DNA from 3 places in the Lysinibacillus sp. K60 genome. Region 2 is predicted to be linked to each of the others. Evidence: riboswitches for the same ligand, from Rfam matches in the RefSeq annotation. Region 2 holds a riboswitch; each other region holds the start of a gene.

Region 1 (11,151 bases), on a different contig from region 2:
TTATTTTATTGCTTGTGACGTTTGGAAATCATAGTGCTGTTGGTTTTGCTAACTTAACGGAGCATGGTGGGTTCTTCCCAAATGGTTCAACCGGATTAATTGCTGCCATGCTTGTAGTGATCTACTCTTATGGTGGGACAGAAATCATTGGGATTACATTAGCTGAAACGAAAAATCCTGAAAAAGTAGTACCAAAAGCTGTTCGCAGTACATTAGTGCGTATTGTTACTTTTTATTTACTACCGTTCTTTATTATCGTAAGCTTAATTCCTTGGAATGAAGTAAATGGGGTTCCTGAAAGCCCATTTGTCATGGTTTTTAAAATGGTTGGTATTCCAGGGGCAGACCATATTATGAACGCTGTTGTGTTACTTGCCATTATTTCATCAATGAATTCAGGACTGTATGGTTCATCACGCGTACTATATACACAGGCTGTAGATGGACGTGTGCCTAAAATCTTTGCTTATTTATCGAAACGAAAAGTACCAGTATATGCTATTTTAATGTGTACTTTAGCGATGTATTTAGGGGTCATTTTATCTTTATATGCGGGAAGCAAAACCTTTGATTTTCTAATGGGATCACTTGGTTATACTGTGTTATTTATTTGGTTAATTATTGCGATTGCACATTTAAAATCACGTAAAAAACAAGCAGAACACACAAGTGCCTATGAAGTTAAATGGTTCCCTTATACTACTTGGGTAGCTATACTGGCATTAAGTGCGATTCTCATCGGGATTATTTTTACCACATCGATAATCGTGACAGGCATTACGTTAGCTATTTACCTTTTTATTACGTTAACCTATGTATTGAAAGGTCGTTATCAAGCCAATTAATGACTGTGTATTGATTTTTCGACACAGATTTGCATAAAAAATACATTGTAGGCAGATTGTTCGCTCAAGTGAATTTATCCATGCTATACTACAATCATAGTAAGCTTAAGGAGGATTTCAAATGGCAATTGTACATGCAACAGATGCTACGTTCCAAGATGATATTAAAGAAGGGTTAGTACTAGTAGACTTTTGGGCTGCTTGGTGCGGACCATGTAAAATGATTGGGCCAGTTCTTGAAGAAATGGACGCAGCAGGTAGTGCGGCTAAAATTGTAAAAGTTGACGTTGACAATAACCAAGGTACTGCAGCTCAGTATCAAATTATGTCAATCCCATCTTTACTATTATTTAAAGATGGAGAATTAGTTGACAAAACAGTAGGCTTCCAACCAAAAGAAGCTTTAGAAGCATTTATCGCAAAACATGCGTAATGAATGAAGTTCACAAAGCCGAGCCATCAATTGATGTGTTCGGCTTTTTTTCGTTATATAATATAGAAAATAACTAACATTATTCTAATGAGGGGAATTTTTACGTAGGGGGGCAGGTAGGTAATGAACGATTTAATAAAGCGGAAACTGGATATTTTACCAGATCAACCTGGCTGCTATTTGATGAAGGATCGACAAGGGACTATCATTTATGTCGGTAAAGCAAAAGTTCTGAAAAACCGTGTACGATCTTATTTTACTGGAACACATGAAGGGAAAACGCAAAGGCTTGTAGGTGAAATAGAAGATTTTGAGTATATTGTGACGTCTTCAAATATTGAAGCACTTATTTTAGAGCTGAATCTCATCAAATTACATGATCCAAAATATAATGTCATGTTAACGGATGATAAGACCTATCCATATTTAAAAATTACGAATGAAAAACATCCTCGTCTGATTACGACAAGGAAGGTAAAAAAGGATAAGGCTAAATATTTTGGCCCTTATCCGAATGCCTATGCAGCAAGTGAAACGAAAAAGCTATTGGATCGATTGTATCCGCTGCGCAAATGTGTTCAATTACCTTCCAAGGTCTGCTTGTACTATCACATGGGTCAATGCTTAGCACCTTGTGTGAAGGAAATTGATGGTCAGGTTTATCAAGAAATGATTGAGGATATGACGAAGTTTTTAAATGGTGGTGTGGAGGCAGTCAAAAAAGAGCTTGAAGTTAAAATGCTAGTAGCTGCAGAAAACCTGGAATTTGAACGAGCGAAGGAATTCCGAGACCAAATTGCCCATATTGATACGGTTATGCAGAAACAAAAAATAGTTTCAAGTGATACAACAAATCGAGATGTATTTGGCTATGCTGTTGAAAAAGGATGGATGTGTGTTCAGGTTTTCTTTGTGCGCCAAGGAAAGCTGATTGAGCGTGATGTCTCAATTTTCCCCATCTATCAAGATGCAGAGGAAGAATTTTTAACATTTGTTGGGCGCTTTTATGAAAAGCCAGAGCATATTAAGCCAAAAGAAATTTTTATTCCACAAGCCATTGATGCAGCTATCTTAACAGAATTATTAGAAATTAAAGTGCTCACACCGAAAAGAGGTCAAAAGAAGGAATTGGTTGAATTAGCTACCAAAAATGCTGAAATTGCTGTGGCAGCTAAATTCCAGCTAATAGAGCGTCAGGAAGAACGTACGATTGGTGCTTGTGAGGCACTTGGTGAAGCAATGGGTATTAGTGTACCTTTACGAATTGAAGCTTTTGATAATAGTCATATGCATGGAACGGATGCAGTGTCTGCTATGGTTGTTTTCATTGATGGGAAGCCTGCAAAAAAGGAGTACCGAAAATATAAAACGCGTACAGCAGCCAAGCATGATGATTACGGTGCAATGCAAGAGGTTATACGTCGTCGTTATATACGTGTTTTAAAGGAAGGACTACCATTACCAGATCTAGTCTTAATTGATGGTGGTAAGGGACAAATGGAAGTAGCCCGTGAAGTACTAGAAGATGAGCTTGGTCTTGTTATACCGATTGCTGGTTTAGCCAAGGATGATAAGCATAATACATCTCAGCTATTGTTTGGTGATCCACCAGAAGTGATTAGCTTAAAACGTACAAGTGATGGCTTTTATTTATTACAACGAATTCAAGACGAAGTCCATCGCTTTGCTATTACCTTCTTGCGTCAACAGCATGAGAAGCATGCCATTCAATCTGTATTAGATCATATTGAAGGGGTAGGACCAAAACGAAAGCAACAGCTGCTTAAACATTTTGGTTCAGTCAAAAAAATTCGAGAGGCGAGCGAGCTAGCATTACAGGAGGCTGGGATGCCTGCTAATTTAGCAAGCCAAATTTTTAGCTATTTTCAGCACCAATCATTGTCAAAGGAATAGGCATGTGCTATGGTTATAAATAACATTGTTTTCAATGTTATGGAGAGCCAACTGTGTAACTAGTTTGTTTACGCTAAGGCTTAATGAATTGAATACATTCACTTTAAAGTGATGATAGAGGTGCAAGATTCAAGAGTAACACGATGGAGGATGGACAAGTCCAGAGATATTGTGTGAAAGGGGAGCTTGCCGAAGTACAGTATTGTTGTTCCATTGCTGTACTGGTTTTGCATTTAAGAAATGTAAGACTGTCGATTCTAAACGTTTCGGAGAGCTATCACACATGCGCAAGTTACGATTATTGTACATGTTATAGGCAGCTTTCACGTTATGTGAAGGCTGCCTTTTAGTTTTCTAGAAACTGTTTTACCCCCCATAATTTGGTGAAATACATGAACTGGAAGGGAGAACGAAAGAAATGGCTAAAATCGTGATGAAGTTTGGAGGAGCTGCATTAGCTTCTACTGAACAAATCCAAGAGGCTGCTAGGAAAGCGATTGCTGAAAAGGACAAAGGATTGGATGTAGTAGTGGTCGTTGCAGCAATGGGACACACTGTGAAAGAGATGAAAATGATGGTACACCAACTAACTGACGATGTGTCGAGAAGAGAATTAGATGCAGTGTTGTCAACTGGCTCTCAATTATCTAGTGCTTTATTTGCCATCGCTTTGCAGGAAGCAGGCTATGAGGCTGTGTCTCTAACGGGATGGCAAGCTGGTATACATACGGATGGTATGTATCGGCATGCTCGTATCGACTATATAGATATTAATCGAATGGAAGAACACTTTGCACAGGGACAAATTGTGGTTATTGCTGGAGAACAAGGGATTGACGAAGAGCACAATATCACCATGCTTGGGAAAGGTGGAGCTGAAACAGCTGCTGTTGCACTTGCCATAGCATTGGAAGCGGAGAGAGTAGATATGTATACAAATGTGGATGGTGTTTATACAGCAGATCCACGATATGTTACAAATGCCCAAAAGCTACAGGAAATTTCCTATGATGAAATGTTGGAGTTATCTAATTTAGGGTCTCATATCATACATCCTCGTGCGGTGGAGTTAGCGAAAAAATTTCAAATGCCTGTTATTATACGCTCCAGTTTAATAGAATCAGTAGGCACTTTATTGAAGGAGGAAGTGGAAATGGAAAAAAATTCAGTCGTTCGTGGTGTTGCATTTGAATCAGATATTATTCGTTTAACAGTAGGGTATGATGCTTTTTCCAATGCTTCATTAGCAGATATATTTATGGTGCTTGCAGAGAACCGTATTAATGTTGATATTATTGTCCAAGCCATTATTGATGGGTTGAAGCCAACTGTATCGTTTTCCATTTTAAAAGAGGAATTTGCGGAAGCATTACGTGTTTTAGAGGATAGTAAATTATCACTCGGATTTAGTTTTGCTGACTTCGAAATTGGACTAGCAAAAGTTTCTATTATTGGTTCAGGCATGGCTTCCAATCCAGGCGTTGCCGCTCGTATGTTTGATCGGTTACGTCGCGAAAATATCCCTGTAAAAATGGTTAGTACTTCTGAAATAAAAGTGTCCGTTGTTGTACCACAGGATGATATGATCCAAGCAGCTAATGCTCTCCATGATGAGTTTAATTTAGAGCAAGCACTTTACATATAATAATAGAAGAAACAGCATTTTATGTAATTGACCGAAATAAAAGGAAGAAAAAAGAAGGATTGTCATCCCATTCTTTAATGGGAGACAATCCTTTTTAATTATTCTGAGGGAATGGTATTCATAATACGTTCTTTAACGTCCCATTTGACTGTAAACATGACGTATTGTTGCTTTTCCCGTTTTTCACTATAGCATTCTGTCAGGTAGCCTTTAGCTAGTTGAATTTGCTCTGCTATAAATCCTGCTTCAAGTTTAAAGCTACGCTGCTTTATTTGCAGAATTTCAGGGTCATTTGTCAACTGGAAAATACGTCCATCTTTTGATTCCTTTATGAGTTCTAATGTACCCCAGCAGGCATCTGCGAAAAATGCGATAAGTTCATCTTGACTTTTACATGGGAACTTGCGAGCAAGCTCTTTACCTGCCCAATAAAGGACGTCATCTTCATGTTTACCGAGTATAGAAGATAGAATATGATCACGAATGATCTCATAGCCAAATGATGAGATTGTAGGAGATGGAGTGTTTAACATTGTTATCCTTCTTTCTTAGAATTTTCTTAAAATTTAACGGTAATAAAGTAATGATAGATTTTTCGAGAAAAAACGACGCATCATGTACTAGATTAGTTCTTTAATAAGCTCTATGAAAAACTCCGAGTTGCCTTGACGCTCGTAGCTCTTGAGAGTACAATAAACATGTCATAATATTGTACCATGATGAAATACACAGTCAATGAAGTATCATTTACAAAATGATGACTTCTTTTGTTGTGCTATTTTAAGTACTAAGGGGGGTAACAGTCTTGTCGAAAGATCGAGAGTTTTTATGGCGTCGCTTACATTCTCTACTTGGGATCATTCCAGTAGGTCTGTTTTTAACGATGCACCTGTTCATTAACTTTACAGCAACAGGCGGGGCAGAAAGTTACAACGATGCTACCGCAGTAATGGAAAAGATTCCATTCCTTATCCTAGTTGAATGGATTGTCATCTATATTCCATTAATGTTCCACGCATTCTATGGTGTCTACATTGCATTCACTGCTACACCAAACACAGGACGTTTCAGCACGTACCGTAACTGGATGTTCTCTTTACAACGTTTTACTGGTGTATTCTTAGTGATATTCATTGCATGGCATATTTTCCAAACTCGTATTCAAAAAGCACTTGGCACACACGTTGATTACGACATGATGGCGAATATTGTTGCTAATCCATTCATGCTTGGATTCTACATTGTTGGTATTTTATCAGCAACTTTCCACTTATCTAACGGTTTATGGGCATTCCTAGTAAGCTGGGGTATTACACAATCTCCTCAGTCTCAAAAGATCGCTACTTACGTAACAAACATTCTTTTCGTAATTCTAAGTGTAGTTGGTGTGGCTGCTATTTTAGCTTTCGTATAATTCCATAGAAGCTACGATAGAGCACATGCAATCATTGCAATTTTTTAAGAGGAGTGAGAAATAATCATGGCGAAAAGCAAAATAATTGTTGTCGGCGGTGGTCTTGCCGGTCTGATGGCAACGATTAAAGCAGCTGAAGTTGGTACTGAAGTTGATTTATTCTCATTAGTTCCTGTAAAACGCTCACACTCTGTTTGTGCGCAAGGCGGAATTAATGGTGCGGTAAATACTAAAGGTGAAGGGGATTCTCCATGGATCCACTTTGATGATACAGTATATGGTGGGGACTTCCTAGCGAACCAACCACCTGTTAAAGGTATGTGTGATGCAGCACCTGGCATTATTCACTTAATGGACCGTATGGGTGTTATGTTCAACCGTACACCAGAAGGACTTTTAGATTTCCGTCGTTTTGGTGGTACTTTAATGCACCGTACAGCTTTCTCTGGTGCAACAACTGGTCAACAATTACTATATGCGCTAGATGAGCAAGTTCGTTCTCATGAAGTAGCTGGTTTAGTAAATAAATATGAACACTGGGAATTCCTTGGTGTTATTATCGATGAAGACGGCGTTTGTCGTGGTATCGTAGCGCAAGATATGCGTACAGAAGAAATTAAATCATTCCGTGCAGACGCTGTTATTATGGCGACTGGTGGCCCTGGTATTATCTTCGGTAAAACAACAAACTCTGTTATTAACACAGGTTCTGCTGCTTCTATCGTTTATCAACAAGGTGCTTCATATGCGAATGGTGAATTCATTCAAATTCACCCAACAGCGATTCCTGGAGATGACAAAAACCGTCTAATGTCAGAATCAGCTCGTGGTGAAGGTGGTCGTATTTGGACTTATAAAGACGGTAAACCTTGGTACTTCTTAGAAGAAAAATACCCAGCTTATGGTAACTTAGTACCACGTGATATTGCAACACGTGAAATTTTCGACGTTTGTGTAAACCAAAAACTTGGTATCAATGGCGAAAACATGGTATACCTAGATCTTTCACATAAAGATCCACATGAATTGGACGTTAAACTTGGTGGTATCATCGAAATCTACGAAAAATTCGTAGGGGATGACCCACGTAAATTACCAATGAAAATTTTCCCAGCAGTTCACTATTCAATGGGTGGATTATGGGTTGACTACAATCAAATGACTGAAATTCCTGGTCTATTTGCAGCAGGTGAATGTGATTACTCTCAACATGGTGCAAACCGTCTTGGTGCAAACTCATTATTATCTGCTATCTACGGTGGTATGGTTGCAGGACCAAACGCAGTAGACTATGTAAAACACCTTAAAAAGCATGCTGAAGATCTTCCACAAGAGATTTACGATGCTCGTGTAAAAGAGGAACAAGCGAAATGGGATGCTATCATGAAAATGGAAGGCACAGAAAACGCTTACTTACTGCATAAAGAGCTTGGTGAAATGATGACTGCTACAATGACTGTAGTACGTTACAATGATCAGCTTGAAGATACATTGAAAAAACTTGATGAGCTTACTGAGCGCTGGAATAACATAAACATCAATGATACGCAAAAATGGAGCAATCAAGGCGCTCACTTTACGCGTCAGCTTAAAAATATGTTAGTGCTTGCAAAAGTAATGACAAAAGGTGCACTATTACGTAATGAATCTCGTGGTGCACACTATAAACCAGATTTCCCTAACCGTGATGACGAGAACTTCTTAAAAACAACAATGGCGAAGTTTGACCCAGCTACTGGTAATCCAATCATCACGTACCAAGAAGTCGACGTTTCATTAATCCCACCACGTAAACGCGACTACTCTGCGAAAGGAGACTAAAAGTTATGCAAATCGCAGCTAATACTGGAAGAATGGTCAAAGTGGAAATCTTACGTCAAGATACACAGGGCGGCAATAGCTACTGGCAAAAATTCCAAGTGCCTTACCGTCATGGTATGAACGTAATTTCAATTTTAATGGAAATTCAAAAAAATCCTGTTACTGAAGATGGTGTAAACACATCACCAGTATCATGGGATATGAACTGTTTAGAAGAAGTTTGTGGTGCATGTTCAATGGTGATCAATGGCCGTCCACGTCAATCATGTTCTACACTAGTAGACCAATTGACAGAGCCGATTAAATTGGAGCCAATGAAAACATTCCCTGTTATTCGTGACTTACAAGTTGACCGTGAACGTATGTTCAACGCTCTTAAAAAAGTTAAAGCATGGGTACCAATCGATGGTACGTATGATTTAGGTGAAGGTCCACGTATGCCAGAAGGTAAACGTCAGTGGGCTTATGAACTATCTAAATGTATGACTTGTGGTGTATGTATGGAAGCATGTCCAAACGTGTCTGAAAAGGCTTCATTCATTGGACCAGCTCCATTATCACAAGTACGTCTTTTCAACACTCACCCAACTGGTGCTATGATTAAAGATGAACGTTTAAATGCGATTATGGGTGACGGTGGCCTTGCGAACTGTGGTAACTCTCAAAACTGTGTTGCTGCATGTCCAAAAGGTATTCCTTTAACAACATCCATCGCTTCATTAAACCGTGCAACTACAGTGCAAATGTTCCGTAACTTCTTCGGTTCTGACCACTACGTAGACTAATATCGGACAAGCGGAACTCCCTTACACTTCGTGTGAGGGAGTTTTTTATAGTTATAGAAATGAAATTTATCAAGTTGTTTATTCGCGTTTTTTCTATGATAATATAGCATTTTCTTTTATAATGAATAAGTATTCATTTTGTTTGCCGTCGATTGATAAAAGACGGGCAATTACATGACAGGGGATGGTATATCATGAAGGCAAATTATATCGATAATTTTCAAGAGTGGGAAAAGGGTTTTTCATTTTTTAGTGAGGTACGAGTTCGATTTTCAGAAACAGACATGTATGGTCATATGAACAATACGATTAGCTTTACATATTTTGAGCAAGCAAGAATTGATTACTTCCGACATTTAGGAATTTCAATGCCCTCAGTTGGAGAAGAGAATGTGAAATCTATACCAATTGTAGCCGATTTACAATGTGATTATGTAAAGCAGGTTTTCTTTGATGACGTACTACGAATCTATACAAAAATTGCGCAAGTTGGGAATTCATCGATGGACATTCACTATCTAGCAAAAAATCAAAAGGACGAAATCTGTTTCACTGGTCGTGGAACAATTGTGCAAATGGATCCTCGTACAGGTAAAAGTGTGCCGATTTCAGAGGAAGAAAAAACGAAATTCATTCAGTTGGCCATTCTGCCTCACTAGTTCAACATATAAGTATATGTAAATTCATTGAAATAGTAGGTTTTACTTTTTACGTAAAATTTATGAATGTAACAATGTAATTTTCGAAATTTTTAAGGAAACATGGAATAATCATGCAAATAGCCGTCACCGCTTCCTGCCCCTTAACATAAGTTACAATACGTGCGGGGGAGGAGGGTGTAACTGAATGAATGGCTCTCATCATCGTTCTCTTTTAACAAACCGAGAACGTGAAATATTTGCGCTTTTATTAGCTGAAAAAACAACGAGAGATATTGCAGAGCAGCTTGGTATTAGTGAAAAAACAGTGCGAAATCACATTTCCAATACAATTCAAAAGCTAGGTGTAACGAATCGATCTCAGGCGTTAATTGAGCTGTTACGCTTGGAAGAATTTAAATTAGACTAATGGACACTTGCTATTTCGTGAAAAAAACGACAAAATAGAACTATTCAACGTATTTTTAGGAGTGAAATAGTTATATGTCGGATGAAGTAACAAAGCACTCACCTGAAACCGTTGCAACGGTTGAAAAGGAATTACGCTATATAGCGGCCATCGTGAAGCAAAAGGGAAGAGAAATTGTTTCCGATTATGCGATTACGCCGCCACAATTTGTTGCATTACAGTGGTTAGAAGAGCTTGGTGATATTACAATTGGCGAATTATCAAACCGTTTATATTTAGCTTTTAGCACAACAACAGATTTAGTGGACCGAATGGAGAAAAATGAATTAGTCAAGCGTGTGCGTGATGAAAATGATCGCCGTGTTGTTGTCGTTCATCTTCTCGAAAAGGGCGAACGTATCATTCAAGAAGTTATTGAAAAAAGACAGCAATATTTGCAAGAGATGCTTGTTGGTTTTAATGAACAAGAAGTCGCGCAATTATCAAGCTACTTAGAAAAACTACATGTACACATGAAACAGGATTGAGGCGGAAAGTATGAATGCCCCGATAGGCGTTATTGACTCAGGAGTAGGCGGTTTAACCGTAGCAAAAGAAATCATGAAGCGATTGCCAAACGAAACGATTTATTATATTGGCGATACAGCAAGGTGTCCGTATGGTCCAAGAAGTCGTCAGGAAGTACGGAATTTTACTTGGCAAATGGCAAAAGCACTCGAAAAAATGAATGTTAAGATGCTCGTTATAGCTTGTAATACAGCGACTGCAGTAGCACTCGAAAGTTTACAAAGAAATATGCCTTTTCCAGTACTAGGTGTTATCAATGCTGGCGCACGTGCAGCTGTAAAAAAAACGAAGCGACATGAAGTCGTTGTGCTTGCAACAGAAGGAACAATTAAAAGTGGGGCGTATGAAGAAGCCTTATTGTCACTCAATACGTCGACACATATTATTCCACTAGCTTGTCCCACATTCGTACCACTTGTAGAAAGTGGCGAATATAAAGGTGACTTTGCAAATAATTTAATAGCAGAAGGCTTAAAGCCGTTGAAAAATCGACAATTTGATACGGTTATTTTAGGGTGTACACATTATCCTATTTTACAAAAACAAATTGAAGCTGTTGTCGGAGAAGATGTGAATGTTTTATCTTCTGCGGAGGAAACAGCAAAGGATGTACAGGAAATGTTAGCGTATAATGGCACTTTAGCAAATGCAAATGCGGT
Region 2 (11,151 bases):
GTAAAAAAACAAAATTTGAGGTTAATTGTCAGTATATTCTGACAAGTGAAGCGAGATTATCCATAAAATTGTTGTTTTATAGCCTTAAGTCTAACCTATCAATTTTATCTAATATTAATCATTTATCTACATCTTTAGTAGGATTGGTTGCTTGTTAGAATAGGTAATATATCAAATATTATCCTTAAAAGGATATAATTTTTATGATTCTAGAAAGGTAATTTTTTATTTTTATGTTATAATAGTAGTATTATTTTTATTCTAACAACACATACATACGAACATTTCTATCATGATGGCAATGGCTTTTCTGGAGGTGACAGCATGGAGTATATTTTAAGCGAAGATTTCTTTAACTCATTATTTATTGGCAAGGATTTTGTTTTTCTCGTGAAAAAAGTAGGGGACGATTATCAATATATTCGCTTAAATCAAGCAGCTCAAGATCTGTTATCGAATGAGGCGATTGGCAAAATGATTTCGACCGTTACCTCAAAGCGTAATTTTTTGATCATTCAGAAAAATTACCATGAGGCCATTAGACAACATAAACAGGTTGACTATGTAGATTATGCATATGTTCAATCGGAGGTTCGTAAATATGAAACATCCGTCAGACCGTTGAAATATAAGAATGAAGACTATATATTAGCCATCACGAAGGAAATACTCTATGACCGCAGTATTGAAGATAAATTTTTATTTATGCGGTCCATGTTTGACCATGCCTTTTTCTCAACAGTCATTTTATCGGCTGAAGGAATGATATACGAAGTGAATTCAAGCTTTATGGAAGATTTTCAATTAGATAATGAAGCCGTCAAACAGAAAATGTTTGTGGATTTACCGATTATTCCAAAGGAAGAAGTTGAACAAATTAAAATTTGTTTGCAAAAAGCTGCAAGAGGGGAAAACGTTGGTGAGAAGTTTATTAAATTGCATACATTGGACCAGCAGGAACGTATGTATTTACTGTCACTATCACCAGTGATGCAGGATGATAATTCATTTGCCATTTTTCTTATCATGCAAGATTTTACACAATTTACTTTACAAAAAGCAGAATTACGTTCGAAGTCTCATGGACTAGAGGTCTTTAAATCTGCATTAAATTCAGCTACGGCCATTGCTGTATTAGATCGTAAGGGTAACATTACCGAAGTGAGTGAGATGTTTTTACAGGCTTCTGGCTACACGGCGGAGGAGTTAATCGGTCAGCCCTACGCATTGATCGAACCTCGATTCCGTGGGCAAAACCTTTTTCAAATAATTGAAGATAAGCTGGATACGATGGGAATGTGGCGTGGAGAACTTTGCTATCGAACGAAATATCATGCCGATTACTGGGTAGAAGCTACCATTGTTCCATTAAAAGATGAGTTTGGTCAAATTGAACAAATTTTAACCATTAACTATGATATTACGGATAAGAAAAGAATGTTCACAGAATTAAAAAATATTGAACGTACTTTCCGACTTATCACAGAAAATACAAATGATTTAATTGTGATTACTAATGAAGATGGCATCATTATTTATGCTTCCCCGTCCTATGGTATTTATTTAGGTTATGAAAATGTAGAGCTACAAGGACAGTTTTACAGTGACATTATTGATCGAGAAAGTAAAGACGAATGGCAAACATTCTTAAATAATTATACAGGGCAAACAGATTCGCAGTTTGAACTTTTACTGAAGGCGAAAGATGGAACCCCGATATGGACAGAAGGAAATGTCACGGTTGTGCATGATCCTGAACGTGAAAAAGTTTCCCAAATTATGATGGTGTCTCGTGAAATTACGCATCGCAAAGAAAGGGAAAATGATTTGCTATATCTAGCGTATCATGATGCTTTAACTCAGCTACCTAATCGGCGTTTTTTAGAAAAGGAGTTTCCTAAAATCCTAGCAGAAGCAAATGAAAATCAAACCTGTGTGGCGATGCTCTATATAGACGGTGATGATTTTAAAGAAGTAAATGATCACTTTGGCCATGAGACTGGCGATGCGTTTATTCAGCGATTCGGCAGTTCCTTGAACAAAACTGTTCGTAGCCATGATATGGTTATTCGAATAGGTGGCGATGAATTTATTGTCATCTTAACGGGCTTAACAAGAGATCAAGAAAAAAGACATCATCAAATTATGCATATAATTCGACGCATACGCGATGAATTAGCAGAAGGCTGGATGATAGAGGACCATCTTTTTACACCAACTGCTTCAATTGGCATTGCCTATTACCCAGACCATGCTCAAACATTGGATCAGCTAATGGATTTAGCTGACCAAGCATTATATAAATCAAAAGAGTCGGGGAAAAACAACCTCTCTATTTCCGACATACACTAAAAAGTCTGTCCACAAGGTTTTCCTTGTGAGACAGACTTTTTATTTGATGTTATGCTATAACAGTATAGGGATAAAAATCCTACATCGTTATTTTGGAATAGAAGGTGATACGATGCCTAAGAAGATATTGTTGGTAGAAGATGAAAAGCATATCGCTCGTTTTGTGGAACTTGAATTACAACACGAAGGCTATGAAGTGAAAACTGCCTTTGATGGTCGAGAAGGATTGTCTTTGGCAACGTCGGAAAATTTTGATGTACTTTTACTGGATGTGATGTTACCAAGTATTAATGGGATAGAGATTTGCCGCCGTATCCGAACACAATCACAAGTGCCGATCATTTTATTAACGGCACGAGATGCTGTGATGGATCGTGTAGCAGGACTCGATGCTGGGGCTGATGACTATATCGTCAAGCCATTTGCGATTGAAGAGCTGCTGGCTAGAATACGGACGATTTTACGTCGTGTCACGCCAGAGCAGACAAACAGTGAATCTTTATGCCTACGGGATATTGAAATAGATGTAGCTGCCTATGAAGTTTTCGTTCAGGGGAATAAACTTGATCTAACAAAGACAGAATATGACTTATTGAAACTATTAATCGAGCACAAAAATAGAGTATGCACACGAGAGCATATTTTAACATCCGTTTGGGGCTATGATACGGATATCGAGACCAACGTGGTAGATGTTTATATCAGACATTTACGTACAAAGCTCCCTGGGGCGATGAATGATTATATTGAAACCGTTCGCGGTGTTGGGTATGTGATGCGAGAATGAATAAGTTAAGAAATTATTTACGTCATCAGTCCCTGCAAAAAAAATGGATGCTGACCTCAAGCAGTGTCATCTTTATTAGCTTTACGATTATTTGTGTAGTCGTCTATCTTTCTCTGCATACATGGTTATTAAACGATGAGGAGAGTAAGGTCAATCGGACAAGTAAGGATATCATTTCTTTTTTAGAGTCCCAAGGTCCTACAATTACCATTCAGCAAATTCAGCACAATACGGGCTTGCTCAAATCGATTGCGGATCGTGATGAGACGGTCCGAATATTTAATGCTGATGGGGTGGATATTTTACGGATCAATGATACCTCAGCTGCTGCACCACTTAATTCGTTGCAAGAAATTTTTGAGATGACCATTGATAAGCAAGATGTGTTGGTCATCAATGAACCGATTCGGATGGGTTTTTTCCAAGGCTATATTCAAGTGATTCACCCGTTAACTAGTTTTCAATCTCTCATGCGTTATCTCTTGACAGCCATGCTGATTGCAGGGTTAGGAGCCTTAGTGTTATCTGGCTCTATTGGCTATTATCTCGCGAACTATTTAATGAAGCCACTGCACGAATTGCGAGCATCCATGAAAACTGTGATGGATCAAGGATTTAACGAGCCTATACAGCTATCCTATACATCACATGACGAAATTGGTGATTTACTGAAGATGTACAATGCCATGATGAATGAGCTGCAAATCTCATTTACCCAGCAGCAACAATTTGTCGCCGATGCTTCTCATGAGCTGCGTACGCCCATTCAAGCAATTGAAGGGCATCTTTCTCTTTTAAAAAGATGGGGCAAACATGATCCTGCTATATTAGAGGAATCCATTGATACCTCCTTAACAGAAATTGCTCGTATGCGCAAAATGATTGAAGAATTATTAGAACTTGCACGGCGTGAGGAAAAAGATGAAACAAGTGAGGCCGATGCACTAGTGGTCATCGAAGCAGTGATGGATGAGGTAAAGCTTGTTCATCCTCAAGCGCGAATGTCGCTGTCGAAACATGGTGAAATAGGTCCGTTATTTATTACCGAAAATGCACTAAGTCAAATCGTTCGTAATATAATAGAGAATGCTATTCGTTATTGTGAAAAAATTCCTGAGATACAAATTTCTATTTCTGTTGCTGGAAATTATGCATGTTTAGAAATTACTGATAATGGTATAGGAATAGCACAAGACAATATTCCGTTTATCTTTGATCGTTTTTATCGAGTGGATGAAGCAAGAAATCGCCAAATTGGTGGAACAGGCTTAGGGCTTAGTATTTCGAAGATGTTACTTGAAAAATATAATGCCACAGTAGAAGTCAAGAGTGAGGTTAATATTGGAACCGTTTTCTTGCTGAAAATCCCGCTAAAATATTAAGAAAAATACATGCTTTATTTCATTATTCTATCCTTTGCGAAAAAAATTGCTTAATTTGCTAAAAAGAGTTGTATTTTTTGTGAAGAGTAGTAAGATTGAGATGGAAAAAACGTTCTTTAAAATATGGAAAAGTAGTGTGAAACATTCTTTTAAAGAACGGCTAAATATTATATAATTAATTGCAATTTAATTAATGGAACTGCCGAAAGGCAAAATTTGGAGGTCATTTTTCATGTCGAACAACGTTACAACTGTAAGTTCTCCATGGTCAGCTTTCTCTGGTCCTAACCTAGGATATGTGATGGAGCAATACGACTTATTCTTACAGTCTCCTGAAGAAGTAGAACCGGAGTTAGTTTCTTTATTCCAACAATTTGGTGCACCAGTAGTAGTAGAAGGTGAAGTAGCTGTAGCTAGTCATACAGCAGCGGCTCCTGCTGGCGATTACAAAAAAGTGTTAGCCGCTGTAAAACTAGCAGATGCAATTCGTTCACGCGGTCATTTAGCAGCAGATATCTATCCTCTGAAAAACCGTGAACTACAAACAGCTCAAATTGAAGAAAGCGCGTTCAACTTAAGCGCTGCAGATTTAGCTGAAATTCCTGCAGCAATCTTCTTCAAAGATGTGCCAGCAAACGTGAAAAATGGTAAGGATGCAATCGACTATTTAAAAGCTATTTATACAGATAAAGTAGCATTTGAATATGGTCACGTAGTAGCTACTGAAGAACGTGATTGGATTCAAGCGCAAATCGAATCAGGCTCATTCAAACAAGCATTATCTGCGGATGAGAAGAAAGCCTTATTAGATCGTTTAACTCGCGTTGAAAATTTCGAGAAATTTATTCATAAAACATTTGTAGGACAAAAGCGTTTCTCTGGTGAGGGCTTAGATACGCAAATCGTACTATTTGATGAAATTATTAAAACGGCAGAAGCAAAAAATGTGGAAAACGTACGTATTGGTATGGCACACCGTGGTCGCTTAAACGTTTTAACACATATTTTAAATAAACCTTATGACATGATGTTCTCTGATTTTGCACATGTTTCCAATGATTTATTTATGCCAGAGCATGGCCGACTTGAAATTACAAAAGGCTGGACAGGTGATGTGAAATACCACATGGGTGCTTCTTACAACCGTGAATCTGGTATGAATGTGAAATTGGCTTACAACCCATCTCACTTAGAAGTGGGCAATCCAGTAGTACTTGGTGCTACTCGTGCAACACAAGATGATACATCTAAACCAGGGCAACCTATTTTTGACCGTACAAAGGGCTTAGGCATTCTTGTACACGGTGACGCTGCATTCCCAGGTCAAGGGATTGTAACAGAAGTGTTAAACTTCGCTAAAACAGAAGGCTTTACAACAGGTGGAACAATCCATATTATCGCAAACAATATGATCGGATTCACAACAGAACATTATGATTCTCGTTCTTCTGTGTATTCTTCTGACCCTGCAAAAGGCTATGAAGTACCAGTAATCCATGTCAATGCAGATAGCCCAGAGGCAGTAGTGCAAGTCGGACGTTTTGCGGCAAACTACCGTCAAACATTTGGCAAAGACATTATTGTGGACTTAGTAGGTTACCGTCGCCATGGTCATAATGAAACAGATGACCCAACAGTGACAAACCCAGAAACATACAAATTAGTGTCTAAACATGAAACAGTGCGTGCATTATATGGTGCACAATTAGTGGCAGAAGGTCTTGTAACTGCTGATGATGTAGCGGCACTAGATACAGCTATCTATGCCGAAATGCAAGCAGCCTATGACCATGTCAAAGAAATGGCAGAAAAAGATGATCATCATCATTTAGAAATGCCAGAAGAATTAAAAGTAGAGTTCCCACAAATTGATACAGCAGTAGGTGCGGAACGTTTAGAAAAAATCAATGAAGAGCTTTTAGTGTTTGAAGAAAACTTCGAACCACAGAAAAAGCTTGGTAAAATCTTAGAAAAACGCCGTGATGCTTATGCGTCTGCAAAAGTTGACTGGGGTCATGCTGAAACTTTAGCGTATGCAACGATTATTCAAGATGGCACACCAGTACGCTTTACAGGTCAAGATGCACAACGTGGTACATTCTCTCAACGTCACTTAGTACTGCATGATAAAAACAATGGCAATGTCTTCACGCCACTACACCATATTTCTGGTGCGAACGCATCCTTTACAGTACACAACTCTCCGCTGACTGAAGCTGGGGTGGTAGGCTTTGAGTATGGTTACAACCTAGAAAATAGCCATGTACTAACAGTATGGGAAGCACAATTCGGTGACTTTGCGAATATGGCACAAGTGATGTTTGATAACTTTATTTCAGGGGCACGCTCAAAATGGGGTCAAAAATCTGGCCTAGTTATCCTTTTACCTCATGGTTATGAAGGTCAAGGTCCAGAGCACTCTTCAAGCCGTATGGAACGCTATTTACAAATGTCAGCTGAAAATAATTGGTTTGTAGCGAACTGTTCAAATGCAGGAAACTACTACCACTTATTACGCCGTCAAGCAGCATTATTAGGTACAGAAGGGGTACGTCCACTTGTAGTCGTATCACCAAAATCATTATTACGTCACCCACTAGCTGCGGCGAATGCTGAGCAATTAGCAAATGGTTCATTCCAAGAAGTGATCGAACAACCAGGCTTAGGGGCTAAACCAGAAGCTGTAGAGCGTATCGTTTTAGGTACAGGTAAAGTGATGATCGACTTAGCAGAGCGCGTGAAAGACGGCGAAGGCTTCGATCACCTACACATTATTCGTGTAGAACAACTTTACCCATTCCCAAAAGAGCAAGTTGCTGGTATCATTGCTAAGTATCCTAATGCAAAAGAGATTGTTTGGGTACAGGAAGAACCTAAAAACCAAGGCTCATGGAATTATGCATTAGAAACATTATACGAACTTTCAGAAGGTAAAAAACTTCGCTATGTAGGCCGTCCTGCAATGAGCTCAACTTCTGAAGGGGATGCAGATTCTCATAAAGCAGCACAAGCAGCTCTTATTGAAGAAGCGGTTGCTGAGCCAGTAAAGGTTAAATAATCATATATCAATTTTTGAAACCGGGCTACTTGCCCTTAAGCAGTAGCCCTTCTATGTGCGTCATGCACGTTAATCAAAGGAGGAAATGAAAGTGGCTGAAATTAAAGTCCCTGAATTAGCAGAATCGATTACAGAAGGTAGTATCGCACAGTGGGTAAAAAAAGTGGGCGATCGCGTTGAAAAAGGTGAATTCATCGTTGAACTTGAAACAGATAAAGTAAACGCTGAGATCATTTCTGAAGAAGCAGGTGTATTAACACAAATTTTAGCTGAAGAAGGCGATACTGTACTAGTTGGTCAAGTTATCGCAGTAGTAGAAGCAGGCGAAGGCGCAGCAGCAGCTCCAGCGGCAGCACCAACTGAGGCAGCACCTGCACCTGCAGCGCCACAAGCAGCACCTGCACCAGTTGCAGCAGCTCCAGTAGTAGAAGAAACTTCTGGTGAGCGTGTAGTTGCATCTCCAGCAGCACGTCGTCTTGCACGTGAAAAAGGTATTGACCTTGCAGCGGTATCTCCAGTAGATCCACAAGGACGTGTACGTGTACAAGATGTAGCAGCTCACGGTACAGCACCAGCTGTAACGCCAGCAGCAGCACCTACATCCGTAGCAACTTCAGGTGGCCCAGTAGTATTCACACCAGCAGCTAATTCTGACCGTGTAACAATTGAAAAAATGAGCCGTCGTCGCCAAACAATTGCAAAACGTTTATTAGAAGTTAAACAATCAACAGCAATGTTAACAACATTCAACGAAATTGACATGACAAACATCATGGCACTTCGTAAACGTAAACAAGAAGAGTTTGTAAAAGCAAACGACATCAAACTTGGTTTCATGTCATTCTTCACTAAAGCTGTTGTTGCAGCACTGAAAAAATACCCATACGTAAACGCTCAAATCTCTGGCGATGAAATTCATTTAAATAACTTCTTTGATATCGGTATTGCTGTATCAACTGAAGAAGGTTTAGTCGTACCAGTTGTACGCGATGCAAATAGTAAAAACTTTGCAGAAATCGAAAAAGATATCGCTAACTTAGCGACAAAAGCTCGTGATAAAAAATTAGGCTTAAATGACATGGCTGGTGGATCATTCACAATCACAAATGGTGGTGTATTCGGTTCATTAATGTCAACACCAATTATGAACGGTACGCAAGCTGGTATTTTAGGTATGCACTCAATTGTAAACCGTCCAGTTGCAGTAAATGGTGAAGTTCAAATCCGTCCAATGATGTATGTAGCACTTTCATACGACCACCGTATCATCGATGGTAAAGATTCTGTAGGATTCTTAAAAACAGTTAAAGAATTAATCGAAAATCCTGAAGATTTATTATTAAATTCATAATGCCATTAAACCCTGCGAACAATGTTCAGCAGGGTTTTTTGTATGATAAAAGGAATTGACCGATTCTATGCTTGAATGAGTACGAATGTTATATCGTTTAGAGGAGCAAAGAAAGAAAAAACGCGACTTTTCTCACATAGAGAACATACTCTATAATAAATATTTGTTGTAATTTTCAGAAATATCAACAAAAGTTCAACGATTTAAAGTGGAAGCAGAACGCATAATATCCTAATATTGTCATTAGTCAGAAAAATGTTAAAATCGTCTTGACGAACATATTAGTTTTATAGTAGTATCAAAATATCAATTAAATAAACAAACCTCACGAATTGTTACCAGTGAGGTAGAGGCGCGGTATTTATTAGTTCATTGTTGAGTAAAAGCAAGCGAAGACGCAATGAAGAAGGAAATATCGCCGAAGTATAAAAGGAGCTCGTACTTTTATACTGGGTCTGCAGTGAATAAGTGCAGGACTGTCCTAGTAAATGGATTTCCAGATTTACTAGGTTGTGCTATCTCGGAAACATGGAAATTATAGTGAGGATTTGGGCAACTGTCATAAAAGGTAAGACCTAAGTTCAATAAACTTAGGTCTTTTTTAGTACAGTTGTCTTATTTTTTTACAGAAAAGGGGAGTTTTTCATGAAAAGAAAATGGTTGTTAGTAATGATCTCTATCATGACGGCAATTGTGCTAGCTGCATGTGGCACAAGCGACAAAAAAGAGGGCGGTTCAAGTGATGCTGGAACTGACAAAGAAGAAGGCGGCGGTGAATTCCGAATTGGCATGGAGGCTGGCTACCCACCGTTCAACTGGACACAGCAAGACGATGCGAATGGCGCAGTGAAAATTGCGGATAATGCAGAATATGCAGGTGGCTATGATGTACAAATGGCAAAGAAAATCGCTGAAGGTTTAGGCAAAGAGTTAGTCATTGTTAAAATGGAGTGGGACGGATTAGTTCCAGCGCTACAATCGAACAAAATTGATGCAATTATTGCAGGTATGTCACCAACAGAAGAACGTAAGAAAACAATTGATTTTACAGAAAACTATTATACTTCTGATTTTGTTATGGTTATTAAAAAAGGTAGCAAATATGAAGGCGCAAAATCGATTCAAGACTTCTCAGGTGCTAAAATTACATCACAATTAAATACATCAAACTACACAGTTATCGATCAAATTAAAGGCGTAGAAAAGCAAACGGCAATGGAGAGCTTCCCAGCAATGCGTGTGGCACTAGAAGCAGGTAAAATTGATGGCTATGTAGCTGAACGTCCAGAGGGCATTTCCGCTTCTGCAGCCAACGATAAATTCACATATGTAGCATTTGAAGAAGGCTTTGATACAGACCTATCAAATACTTCAATTGCTGTAGGCTTACGTAAAGATGACGCAAATCGTGAAAAAATCAATGAAATCCTAAAAGGCATTTCAGAAGATGATCGTCAAGCCATTATGGAAGAAGCTATTTCTCAACAGCCCGCAGCACAATAATGATAGGGCACGGACTAGCAATTAGTCCGTGCATGATCATTTCATCATTATCAAAATGAGAACCTCTCTACATAATGATAATGTCCTAGCGTGACAAATCATAGAATAGTAGAAAGAGCTAGGACACAAAAGAAATAAACGAGCAAGATGACATTGTTAGGAGGAACATCATGAGTCTTGAATGGATACTTTCAATTATTGAAAACAACTGGCAAATGTTTTTACGAGGTGCGTATTATACGTTACTGATTTCGAGTATTAGTACAATTATTGGTGCATTTATCGGATTTTTCATCGGAATTATGCATACGATTCCAGTTCGTAAAAAAGGTGTGAAATTTTATAGCTTAAAGCTCATTAATTTTATACTAACATGCTATGTTGAATTTTTCCGTGGTACACCAATGATTGTACAAGCTATGGTTGTCTACTACGGATTAGATATCGCATTCGGTATCGATATGCACTTTATTACAGCAGGTATTTTAGTCGTTTCCCTCAATACAGGGGCCTATATGGCAGAAATTGTTCGTGGCGGTATTGTATCTATTGATAATGGTCAATACGAGGCAGCATCAGCAATTGGCATGAATCACTTCCAAATTATGCTTCATGTAGTTTTACCACAAGTAGCGCGTAATGTTTTACCAGCAACAGGTAACCAATTAATCATGAATATTAAAGATACAGCCGTATTAAATGTCATTGGAGTAACGGA
Region 3 (11,151 bases), on a different contig from region 2:
AATAGGCACTGCCAAAGCCATTGGTACTTGTGAGAATTGCATGATTGAAAACATCCAGCCAGCTTTATCAGGCGCTAAACCTTGAGCAATATAGATCTCAGGTATCCACGCTGCTGTTGTATAGAATAATAAAGACTGTAAACCCATTGCCCCTGTGACAGCCCAAGTAACAGGTGATTTCCATAAAGGTGTACTGGTCTTTTTAGATGTAGTAACTGGTTCTGGGTAATTTGACTTTAGTTGAGGTATCCAAATTAGGATTGTAATTAGAACGAGTATGAGTGCAATGGAAAGCGCACCTTGCCAGCCTAACGATGAATTAGCTATCGGATAGCTAATACCAGCTCCAAGGCCAGCAGTAAAATTCATGGACATGGTGAAAAAGGCCATTAATAAACCCACATGATATGGAAATTTCAATTTTAATAATCCTGGAATTAGTACATTTCCAAAAGAAATGGCTACGCCAATTAACACAGTACCCAATAGAAGTAATTCTGTCGTACCAAGTGAACGTAGGACAATTCCTAAGGCCAAGAGAAAAGTTGATAAAAATAATGTTAGCTCAAGCCCTAGTTTGCGTGCTACAACTGGTGCAAATGGAGATATAATAGCAAAAGCCAGCAATGGAATTGTTGTTAGAAAGCCAGCCACTACATTAGATATTCCAAGATCTTCACGGATAAAGGATATAATTGGACCAACAACAGTTAGTGGCATTCGTAATGTAGAGGCTATAAAGATAACGCCAAAGACTAAAAGTAAGGTTGTTCCTTTCCAGCTAATTTTTTTACTTGGATAACTAGTGGTATGATCATTTGTAGTCAAAATAAATCCCCCCTAATAATAACCATTCTAATTGAACTACTATAACACTTTATCACACTATTAAAAATAGTAGAAGATTCATAAAATACGGAACATTTCTTGCGGTATTGAAATGTCTATGGTCTTATGTTAGTATAATAAACATCATAAATTTAATAATTATATGCCTCATGTTTGTATTGAGGTAGAGGTCGCGATATTTATAAGTATGCTAATTGAAATGACAAGCATTGATGAGATTAGCTGAAAGGAAATATTGCCGAAGTGTGAGGGGACTTGAAAACCTCATGCTGGGGCTGTCTCCGAAAGGAACAGAACTGTCACGTTTGTACAACGTGTTGAGCTATCATGTAGGAAAAACTGAGGATTAACGTAGCCATCACAGTGTATATGTGATGGCATTTTTTTGCCTCATAAATAGGAAGGAAGCTATATCGTGAGTGAAATAAAAGTAAATCAGCTCGGACATAAAGCGCCGAAGCTGAAAAAAGAATTAAAAAGCCGTCATATTACAATGATTTCTTTAGGCGGTACAATTGGTACGGGGCTATTTTTAGCCAGTGGAGGTGCTATTGCTCAGGCAGGGCCTGGGGGAGCATTGCTTGCCTATGCTTTAATCGGTATTATGGTGTATTTTTTAATGACAAGCTTAGGGGAAATGGCTGCCTATATGCCATCATCAGGTTCATTTAGTACGTATGCAACCAAATTTGTAGATCCCGCTTTGGGCTTTGCATTAGGCTGGAACTACTGGTATAACTGGGCAATCACCATTGCTGCCGAAATTGCTGCTGTGTCATTAATTATGAAATATTGGTTCCCAGATAGCTCATCAGCACTTTGGACAGTATTATTTATTGCTGTTGTATTGACGTTTAATTTACTATCCGTAAAAAGTTATGGTGAAAGTGAATATTGGTTTGCCATGATTAAAGTAGCAACGGTTATTGTTTTTATTATCATTAGCTTACTAATGATTTTTGGTATTTTAGGTGGGCAGGCTCCTGTAGGTTTTACTAATTTCTTTGTTAGTGATGGGCCATTCCATGGTGGCTTCCTTGCTACATTTGGTATTTTCCTAGCTGCAGGATTTTCATTCCAAGGGACAGAATTACTAGGAATTACAGCTGGTGAAACAGATAATCCTGGTAAAAATATTCCGAAGGCTGTTAAATCTGTATTTTGGCGTATTCTTTTGTTTTATATTTTAGCGATTGGTGCAATCGGGATGTTGATTCCATTTACAGACGAACGTTTGTTATCAGAAGATATCGCAGTATCACCCTTTACACTAGTGTTTGACCGTCTAGGTATTGCCTTTGCTGCTTCTTTAATGAATGCCATTATTTTAACGGCTATGCTGTCAGCAGGAAATTCAGGACTATATGCATCTTCTCGTATGCTATGGCAATTAGCAGTGGATGGACATGCACCTAAATTTTTTGCAAAGCTAAGTCGTAGAGGTATTCCGATTTATGCACTTATGGCAACATTAGCTGTAGGCTGTTTAGCATTTTTGGCATCCTTCTTTGGCGATGGAGTGGTTTATATCTGGCTATTAAATGCTTCTGGAATGTCTGGCTTTATTGCATGGCTAGGTATTGCGTTTAGTCATTATCGTTTCCGCCGAGCGTTTGATGCACAGGGCTTAGATCCAAGATTATTACCTTATAAAGCCAAATTATATCCGTTTGGACCACTATTTGCTTTTACAGTTTGTATGATTGTAGTCATTGGACAAAATTACACAGCCTTTACAGGCGATAAGATTGATTGGTACGGTATCCTTGTTTCGTATATTGGGATTCCATTATTTTTAGCATTATGGTTGGGCTATAAAATAAAGCACAAAACAAAAATGCTTCCACTTAAAGATTGTGATTTAAAAGTTGAAGATTAAATAATAGAGCTGTTCTGTAAACCTAAGAGCGATGGTTTATGGGGCAGTTCTTTTTTCAACACTCATAAACAAAATCTCTCTAATCAAACATCATAAATATGGTAATGTAATATACATATGGAAATTGGGTTTTGATAGGAGAGGTGCATGATAGTGCAAAAACATATCTTACTGGTAGAAGACGATGAAGCCATTCGTGAAATGGTTGATAATTACTTAACGATGGAAGGTTTCAATGTCACAACAGCGACTAATGGCGAAGAGGCATTACATAATTGTTTGCAAAATACCTTTGATTTGGTCATCTTAGATATTATGATTCCTAAATTAAATGGTTTGGAAGTATTAAAGATTATTAGAGAGCAGGCAGCACTTCCTATCATTATTATGTCTGCAAAAGACAGTGATGTTGATAAAGCATTGGGCTTAGGATTGGGGGCAGATGATTATATTGCTAAACCTTTTTCTATGCTGGAGTTTTCAGCACGTGTAAAGGCTGTTATCAGAAGAGCTACGAAATACTCTAGTCAAGCTGAACAAAAGCAAGAGGTCCTCGAAATTGATAATTTAAAGATAGATATCGTTAATTTCTCAATAACAAAGAGCGGACAAGAGATAAAGCTGACATCAAAGGAATTTTCCATTTTAAAATTGTTTGTGACAAATCGTCACAGGGTTTTTACCAAAGAGCAAATTTATCAGATGATATGGAAAGATGCCTATTACGGAGATGAAAATATTATAAATGTACATATTAGAAGACTACGTGAAAAAATAGAAGATGATCCATCAAATCCTCAGTATATTAAAACTCTATGGGGAATCGGCTATAAGTTTGAGGGATAAAAATATGATGATATTTCTATTAATAATAATTGTATTGCTAATCGGGGTCCTAATTTTTCAATGGAAAGTCAAGAGGGAACAAGAACGCGCTATCCAATACATTCATAGTAAACTACACGTAATTGTGAATGAACAGACGTATGAAAAGATTCTAGTAACAACTACAAATTCAGAAATTCAACAGTTACTTATTAAACTGAATACGTTGCTAGATCAACATCAAAAAATCCAGGCTACACATCGAAAAATGGAAAATTCCATGAAAAAGATGTTGGCCAATATTTCGCATGATCTTAAAACACCTTTAACCGTTGTACTTGGCTATATTGAAATGCTTCAACTTCAAAATGCGATGAGTGACGAAGAACGCCAACGATTACTTACAGGTGTACATGCTAAAACATTAGAAGTGTTAAAAATTATCCATACATTTTTTGACTTGGCGAAATTAGAGGCTGGAGATACAGATTACCCAATCACTAAAATCAATGTCAGTGAAATATGCCGTAAAAATATTTTGTCTTTTTACGATCTGGTTACTTCAATGGGATTAGATATTAATATTGATATTCCTGCAAGCCCCATGTATGCCCTTGGTAATGAAGAAGCATTAAATAGGGTTCTAAACAATCTACTGTCTAATGCTATTGCATATGGAGCAGATGGCAATGTAATTGGAATTACCGTAAGACATGAAGAAGCCAATATTGGTATTGATGTGTGGGATTGTGGCAAGGGTATTGATGAATATCATATCGATAGCGTATTTGAAAGGATGTATACACTTGAGGATTCTCGAAATAAATCTTTTCAAGGCAGTGGTTTGGGACTAACGATTACAAAGCGGCTAGTAGAAATAATGAATGGCTCCATCCGGTTATCGAGTATTCCTAATGAAAAAACTACTTTTACCATTTCGCTAAAACGAATGATGTATTGAATCCAGTTGTGCTTGTAGAGCTTTAATGCTTTGCAGGCTTTTTTACTTAAGAAATTTGTAAGAATGCAGTAATAAAATAGAGAGTTTCATTTTTTATAATGAAGCTAGTCACAATTGAGGGAGCGAATTACATGACATACATTGTAAAAACAAATCAGCTTACGAAAGTGTACGATGGAAAGGAAGTTGTTTCTGCTGTCAATATGAACGTTAAGAAGGGAGAGATTTATGGATTTTTAGGTCCCAATGGTGCAGGTAAAACCACTGTTATGAAGATGCTAACTAATCTAACGAAGCCTACAAGTGGAGATGTAGAAATATTAGGGGAGAAATTGACCGACAAATCCTATGAAATACTAAAAAGAATGGGGACAATTATTGAATATCCTATTTTTTATGAAAAATTAACGGCTAGTGAGACCCTAGAATTACATTGTGAATACATGGGTTATTATGATAAGAAAGAAATTGCACATGTTCTTAACTTAGTAAAGTTAACGAATACAGAGAATAAGCAGGTTAAAGATTTTTCTCTAGGGATGAAGCAGAGATTAGGCATTGCAAGGGCCATTATTACAAAGCCAGAGTTACTTATATTAGACGAACCAATTAATGGATTGGACCCAGTAGGAATAAAGGAGTTAAGAGAGCTTTTCAAGATGCTTTGTAAGGAGTACGGCATAACCATTATTATCTCAAGTCATATTTTGGCTGAAATAGAACAATTGGTCGATACAATAGGTGTTATTAAGAATGGAAGGCTCATCACTGAGGTAGCAATGGATACTATTAATCGTGATCAGGTCAATTATACCGAAGTGATCGTAAGTGATGGGAAAAAGGCAGCGTTTATTATTGAAAACGAATTAAACATTACTAATTTTAAGCTGATGGATGATAACTCTATACGTATATACGACTCAACTGTATCCCAACAAAGCCTATCAAGAGCATTAATTGAACATGACGTTGAGATTGAAGAGATTAGTAAAAAAACAAGTTCATTAGAGGATTATTTCTTAAAGCTAATCAATGGAGGCGTTGTTCATGCTTAATTTAATGCGTTTAGAAATGAAAAAGTTCCATTTAGGATCATATGTTAGAGGAGCTATCATTGCTAATTTAGTCATTCTCGGGTTTCTGTTTATGATTTTATTTATTTCTAAAGTAGAAGGAGATCCAGGGCTTGAAAATTACAAGGTTGCTTTAAGTGTCATTGATTCATTTGTAAGAGCAGTTTTTATTATTTTTGCTTCTACGTTAATAGCTAAGTTAATCATCGGAGAATATAAATTTAAAACCATTACATTAGCCTTTATGTATCCGATAAGTAGAAAGAAATTAATGGTCGCAAAGCTTGCTATTGTCATGCTATTTACTTTCAGTATGATCATTATCTCCAATGCTCTTATTACAGCCATTTTTTGTGTCGTAAGCGATCGATATGAATTAATTCCAGATGTACTATCAAGTTCTTTAATTATTCAGCATATACCTTCTGTATTGATGAATGCGATAGCTGCCTCAGGCATAGCTTTAATCCCATTGTATTTTGGGATGAGAAAATACTCTATACCGACAACTATCATTTCATCTATTATAATTGTGTCTGTCACTTCGTCAAATTCAGGTAACTTTACTTTAAACGATATAATTATTATTCCAATTACTTTAGCAATCGTGGGACTGGGTATTGCTTATTTAGCCATTAGAAATATCGAAAAGGTGGATGTTTAATCAAAAAGATACCAGGTGCTCATTCCTAGAGTACCTGGCTTTTTGTTATCCAAAAATTGTTTCCCACAGTAAGTAAATGTTTAACGTAACAACAATGACTACGACAAACCAACCTAAAACAGTTGTAATACGGTGATTAACTAGGCTTCCCATGATGTCTCGTTTACTTGTAAACATAACAAGAGGGACAAGTGCAAAGGAAATACCAAATGATAAAACAACCTGACTAAGAACCAAAGCATAGGTAGCATTCACACCAGAGGCAATGATTGCAAGTGGTGGCACCATGGTAATCGCTCTACGTAAATAAAGAGGTATTTTTCTTTGAATGAAGCCCTGCATCACTACGTCACCGGCTAAAGTCCCTACAGAGGAACTAGCAAGCCCTGCAATAAGTAAACCAAGACCAAAGGAAATGGCAGCCAGTGGGCCGAGCGCATCTTTTAAGCCATTATAGGCAACATCTAAATCTTCAACTACAACGCCTTGGGTATGGAATACTGCTGCGGCAATTATGAGCATACTCATATTGATGGCACCAGCAATAATCATAGCGATGATAATATCGATAAATTCAAAACGGAAAATACGTTTTTTTTCTGCCTCATTCCGACCAATAATACGACTTTGTGTTAAAGAGGAATGTAAGTAAATAGCATGAGGCATAACGGTTGCACCTAAAATACCTGTTGCTAATAATAGTGAATCTACACCTTCAAAGTGTGGCGTGAACATGCCGATCGCTACATCGCCCCATGCTGGCTGCGCTAAAAATGTTTGAAAGGCAAATGCCAATACAACAATTAAAACCATGCCAGAAATACCTGCTTCAAAGGCTCTAAATCCTCTTCTTTGCAGCTCTAAAATAGCAAATGAACCCACTGCTGTAATTAATGCGGCGGGAAGCATTGGGATATTGAAAAGTAAATAAAGCCCTAATGCTGCTCCGATAAATTCCGCGAGGTCAGTGGCAATGATGACCAATTCTGCCTGTATCCACAAAAAGATAGAAGTTTTTTTAGAAAAATGCTCGCGTGCGACTTCAGGTAAATTTTTTCCTGTCGCAATCCCAAGCTTGGCAGACAGAGACTGAATTAACACAGCCATTAAATTAGAAAAGGCTATAACCCAAAGTAGCAGGTAGCCGTATTGAGAGCCTGCTGTAATATTTGTAGCAAAATTACCAGGATCGATATAGGCGACTGCTGCAATGAAAGCAGGTCCTAAAAATGGTAAAAATCTTCGCCAACCTCTTATATCTCCATCTAAAACCGCCTCTGCTGACGATTTTGTGACTCGTTTGTAAACCATATTGTTCCCTCGTTTCAAAAAGTATCATCAATGAAATAAAGTTTCCTATAGGAAAATAAGATATTAGTATTCTAACGCTAGGAATAAAAAAAGTGAAGTGGTTTGCTTTATCCTTCTATAAGTATGTGCCATTCTCATCATTTTCTAATTAGACTTTCACCACTTGTATCGTATACGATGAAAAGAAAAGGCGAAGGACGGATTCGACATGACACATCGAATTTTAATTATAGAAGATGAAGAAAATATTGCGAGAGTGCTACAACTGGAGCTTCAATTTGAAGGATATGAGGCAGCAATGGCCCATACCGGAACAGAAGGCTTACTACAATACCGTGAGCAGCAATGGGATTTAATTTTACTTGATATCATGCTACCTGAGATGAGCGGTATTGATGTGCTAAAGCGTATTCGTGCAACAGAATCTCAAACACCTGTTATCATGCTAACTGCCAAAAGCGAGGTAGAGGATAAGGTAAAGGGCTTGGATTTAGGAGCCAATGATTATGTGACAAAGCCTTTTGAAATTGAGGAGCTACTGGCACGAATTCGCAATGCATTACGGTTTTCGCAGAAGGTAAGCCCAAAGCAAGTTGCACTTTCATTTGGCCATTTATCGATAAACGAGCAAACAAGGGAAGTTGTATATTTTGATAAGGAAATTCAGCTGACACCTCGTGAGTATGATTTGTTGTTCTATTTACTAAAGCATCCTAAACAAGTACTGACAAGGGAGCAAATATTAGAGGCTGTGTGGGGCTATGATTATTATGGGGATACAAATGTTGTGGATGTTTATATACGTTATGTACGACAAAAGCTTGAGGCTGCTAATCCAACACCTCTTATCCAGACAATTCGAGGTGTTGGATATGTGCTAAAGGAACATAGTTATGAGACTTAAAACAAAAATCCATCTACTAACAACATTGCTTATGCTAGTTATAGTAGTGGCAACAAATAGTGGAATTTATTTGTTATATGAGAAATTTGCCTATGATACGGAATATAATCAGCTTCAGTCACGGGCAAATGAGTTAAGCTCTACACTGAGTCAGTTAAATGCACAAACCAACCTACAGCAAGTATTAAGAGCCTATATGCCAACAGATGGTGCCGTTTATATTTATGATGGTGAACTTTTGAAAACGAAGGTTCAGGCTACACTTGAAATGCAAGAGGTCCCTTCTATTACCTACACAATGCCTGCCATTTGGATCGACGGAACGGTGGTGGACATAACATTGCAGCAATCTATGGAAGAAGTAGAACGGACATTAGATTTGTTAAAGGTCATCTTAGTTGTTGTATCTGTTGTGGCATCGATTCCTATTTTCCTAGCGAGCTTGGTACTTGGGCGACTTATTTTATTACCGTTAGAACGTTTAAATGAGACCATGCGCAAAAGTGCATCTACTGGGAAATATGAAAAAATAGATACCACAGAAAAAGGTGGGGACGAATTAACAAACATTAACCGCACTTTTAATATGATGATGGAGAAGCTTGAACAACATTATCAGAAGCAACAAGAATTTGTATCAAATGCCTCCCATGAATTAAAAACTCCTATAACTGTCATTGAAAGCTATGCAAAACTACTCCTAAGGAGGGGGTTTGATAATCGGGAGGTTGCTCAGGAATCCTTGCAAGCTATTGCCAATGAATCATCTCGTATGCATGAAATGGTATTGCAATTGCTAGAACTAGCTAAAAACAAAGAACAATTGGACGTTCATTTCGAACAACTAGAGCTTGCCCCGTTCTTAAATAAAGTAGCTTTACAAATGGAACAGGCTTATCATCGAACATTTAGAATTGATGAGCAGATTCCAAAGTTTATTTATAGTGATGAAAAAATATTGAAGCAACTACTTTTTATTTTGCTGGATAATGCTAGGAAATATAGTGAGGATGAAGTACGTATTCAAGCCACTGAAACAACCAATCATGTACGTATTACCATCCAAGATTTTGGTATTGGTATTCCAATCGAGCATATTCCTCATTTATTTGAGCGTTTTTATCGTGTAACAGAGGATCGTAATCGTAAAACAGGTGGTTCAGGGCTAGGGCTAGCAATAGCACATGAACTGGCACAACAATTAGGTATAACGATCGATGTGAAAAGTAAGCTAGGGGAAGGCTCAAGCTTTACTTTATGTATACCAAAGGAGGGACAGCAATGAAAAAGTGGATGTTAGTAATTGTTGTTATTATCCTTCTTTGTAGTGGAGTAATTTGGTTTGTTCAACATCGTTATTTTTACGTTCAACCTATTAGTGAAGCGGAGGCTATTCGCCATATTGAGACTATCTACAATGGTCATGTTACACAAGTTGAAAAACAAGGAAATACCTTTGAGATGCTTTTTACGCGTGAGGATGTCAAGTATGCAGCTATACTTGATGTTACGACACAACAGGTAACTGCTCTAATCATGAAAGAAGGACAAAGTAAATTACTATTAACAGAAAAGCAGATCAGACAAATGGTTAAAAAGGAATATGGAGATGTAGAAAGCGTTATGCTTACAGACTCCGTTTATACTGTACGTGTTGAAAATGAGAAAATTCAAAAGGATTTAACCCTTGATGGTTATACAGGCGAACTACTGGCAGAGAAAAAGGTTGAGCCACAAGAACAACCTATCGAAGAGCCTATTATTACTGAGCAACAGGCTATTCAAATAGCTCTTAAGCAATTAAAGGGTGAGGTGGATTCAGTTGATTTTGAAGAAACCTCAGAGGGTGGTTACTATTTAGTTGAGATTGAAACGCAGGAGGACGAAGCTACATTTCAAATTCATGCTGTTTCAGGAAAAGTACTGTCTGTAACATGGGATGACGATCATTAAATCATTCTCATGAGATTCTAATGTTCCTCTTATAGTTCTATCATCTTCACTTGGTAAGCTAAGTTTAGATAAAACAAAGGAGAGATGAACATGAAAAAAATGATAATGATTCCAGCACTAGTAATTACTCTTGGAGTGGGTGCAGCGATTGGCTCGACGACTTTATTATCAGGAAATGCCCAAGAAAAAAAGGTCTTATCCATGCAGGAAATTGAGAAGAAAGCGCTAGCGGTAGTGGATGGTACAGTTGCAAATATCGAATTTGACCAAAATCAGTTTAGCTCTATTTATGAAGTAGAGGTGTATACAGATACAGAAGAATATGATTTAAAATTTGATGCTTATAGTGGGAAATTACTCAAGCAGAAAAAGGAACGTCTAGATGACGATGATTGGGATGATCATATTTCTGCTACAACTGCTACAACAAAAATAATTACAAAAGAGCAGGCTATCAAGACAGCCCAAACAAAAGCAAAGGGTAAAGTGACAAAAATTAAGCTTGATGATGGTGTATATGAAATTGAATTAAAAGACGGTCAATATGAATATGAAGTAGATGTGGATGCAGTCTCTGGAAACATTATAGATTTTGAACAAGGCTTTGATGACTAATTTAATGAGCTGTCTTAAAGGGAGAACATACCTTTAAGGCAGTTTTATTGTTTTTATTGTGGGTATTTACTAGGTATTCAGGAAATTTACTTTAAGAAGTGGTTATTTATATGTTCA

The links. Region 2 has a riboswitch for lysine ahead of HCH28_RS16135 (transporter substrate-binding domain-containing protein). Riboswitches for the same ligand answer to the same signal wherever they lie in the genome.
Region 1: it holds a riboswitch for lysine, as region 2 does, so the genes downstream of both, HCH28_RS10800 (aspartate kinase) here and HCH28_RS16135 (transporter substrate-binding domain-containing protein) in region 2, are expected to answer to the same signal.
Region 3: it holds a riboswitch for lysine, as region 2 does, so the genes downstream of both, HCH28_RS23540 (amino acid permease) here and HCH28_RS16135 (transporter substrate-binding domain-containing protein) in region 2, are expected to answer to the same signal.

What each region holds. Positions count from the first base shown of each region.
Region 1 is NZ_JAASJR010000004.1:85,058-96,208, reverse strand. Features, by position in the region: gene HCH28_RS10815 (amino acid permease) at 1-845, shown strand, start outside; gene trxA (thioredoxin) at 967-1,278, shown strand; gene uvrC (excinuclease ABC subunit UvrC) at 1,402-3,192, shown strand; lysine riboswitch at 3,300-3,477, shown strand; gene HCH28_RS10800 (aspartate kinase) at 3,611-4,837, shown strand; gene HCH28_RS10795 (YslB family protein) at 4,936-5,370, opposite strand; gene HCH28_RS10790 (succinate dehydrogenase cytochrome b558 subunit) at 5,643-6,251, shown strand; gene sdhA (succinate dehydrogenase flavoprotein subunit) at 6,318-8,072, shown strand; gene sdhB (succinate dehydrogenase iron-sulfur subunit) at 8,078-8,857, shown strand; gene HCH28_RS10775 (acyl-CoA thioesterase) at 9,052-9,516, shown strand; gene HCH28_RS10770 (helix-turn-helix domain-containing protein) at 9,704-9,925, shown strand; gene HCH28_RS10765 (MarR family winged helix-turn-helix transcriptional regulator) at 10,000-10,452, shown strand; gene racE (glutamate racemase) at 10,463-11,151, shown strand, end outside.
Region 2 is NZ_JAASJR010000007.1:131,029-142,179, reverse strand. Features, by position in the region: gene HCH28_RS16160 (diguanylate cyclase domain-containing protein) at 325-2,352, shown strand; gene HCH28_RS16155 (response regulator transcription factor) at 2,465-3,139, shown strand; gene HCH28_RS16150 (HAMP domain-containing sensor histidine kinase) at 3,136-4,521, shown strand; gene HCH28_RS16145 (2-oxoglutarate dehydrogenase E1 component) at 4,754-7,579, shown strand; gene odhB (2-oxoglutarate dehydrogenase complex dihydrolipoyllysine-residue succinyltransferase) at 7,671-8,930, shown strand; lysine riboswitch at 9,270-9,456, shown strand; gene HCH28_RS16135 (transporter substrate-binding domain-containing protein) at 9,576-10,433, shown strand; gene HCH28_RS16130 (amino acid ABC transporter permease) at 10,604-11,151, shown strand, end outside.
Region 3 is NZ_JAASJR010000018.1:4,207-15,357, forward strand. Features, by position in the region: gene HCH28_RS23535 (CynX/NimT family MFS transporter) at 1-828, opposite strand, end outside; lysine riboswitch at 1,006-1,182, shown strand; gene HCH28_RS23540 (amino acid permease) at 1,265-2,728, shown strand; gene HCH28_RS23545 (response regulator transcription factor) at 2,882-3,574, shown strand; gene HCH28_RS23550 (sensor histidine kinase) at 3,579-4,514, shown strand; gene HCH28_RS23555 (ABC transporter ATP-binding protein) at 4,646-5,569, shown strand; gene HCH28_RS23560 (ABC transporter permease) at 5,562-6,251, shown strand; gene HCH28_RS23565 (Nramp family divalent metal transporter) at 6,297-7,562, opposite strand; gene HCH28_RS23570 (response regulator transcription factor) at 7,771-8,466, shown strand; gene HCH28_RS23575 (HAMP domain-containing sensor histidine kinase) at 8,456-9,751, shown strand; gene HCH28_RS23580 (PepSY domain-containing protein) at 9,748-10,419, shown strand; gene HCH28_RS23585 (PepSY domain-containing protein) at 10,510-11,034, shown strand.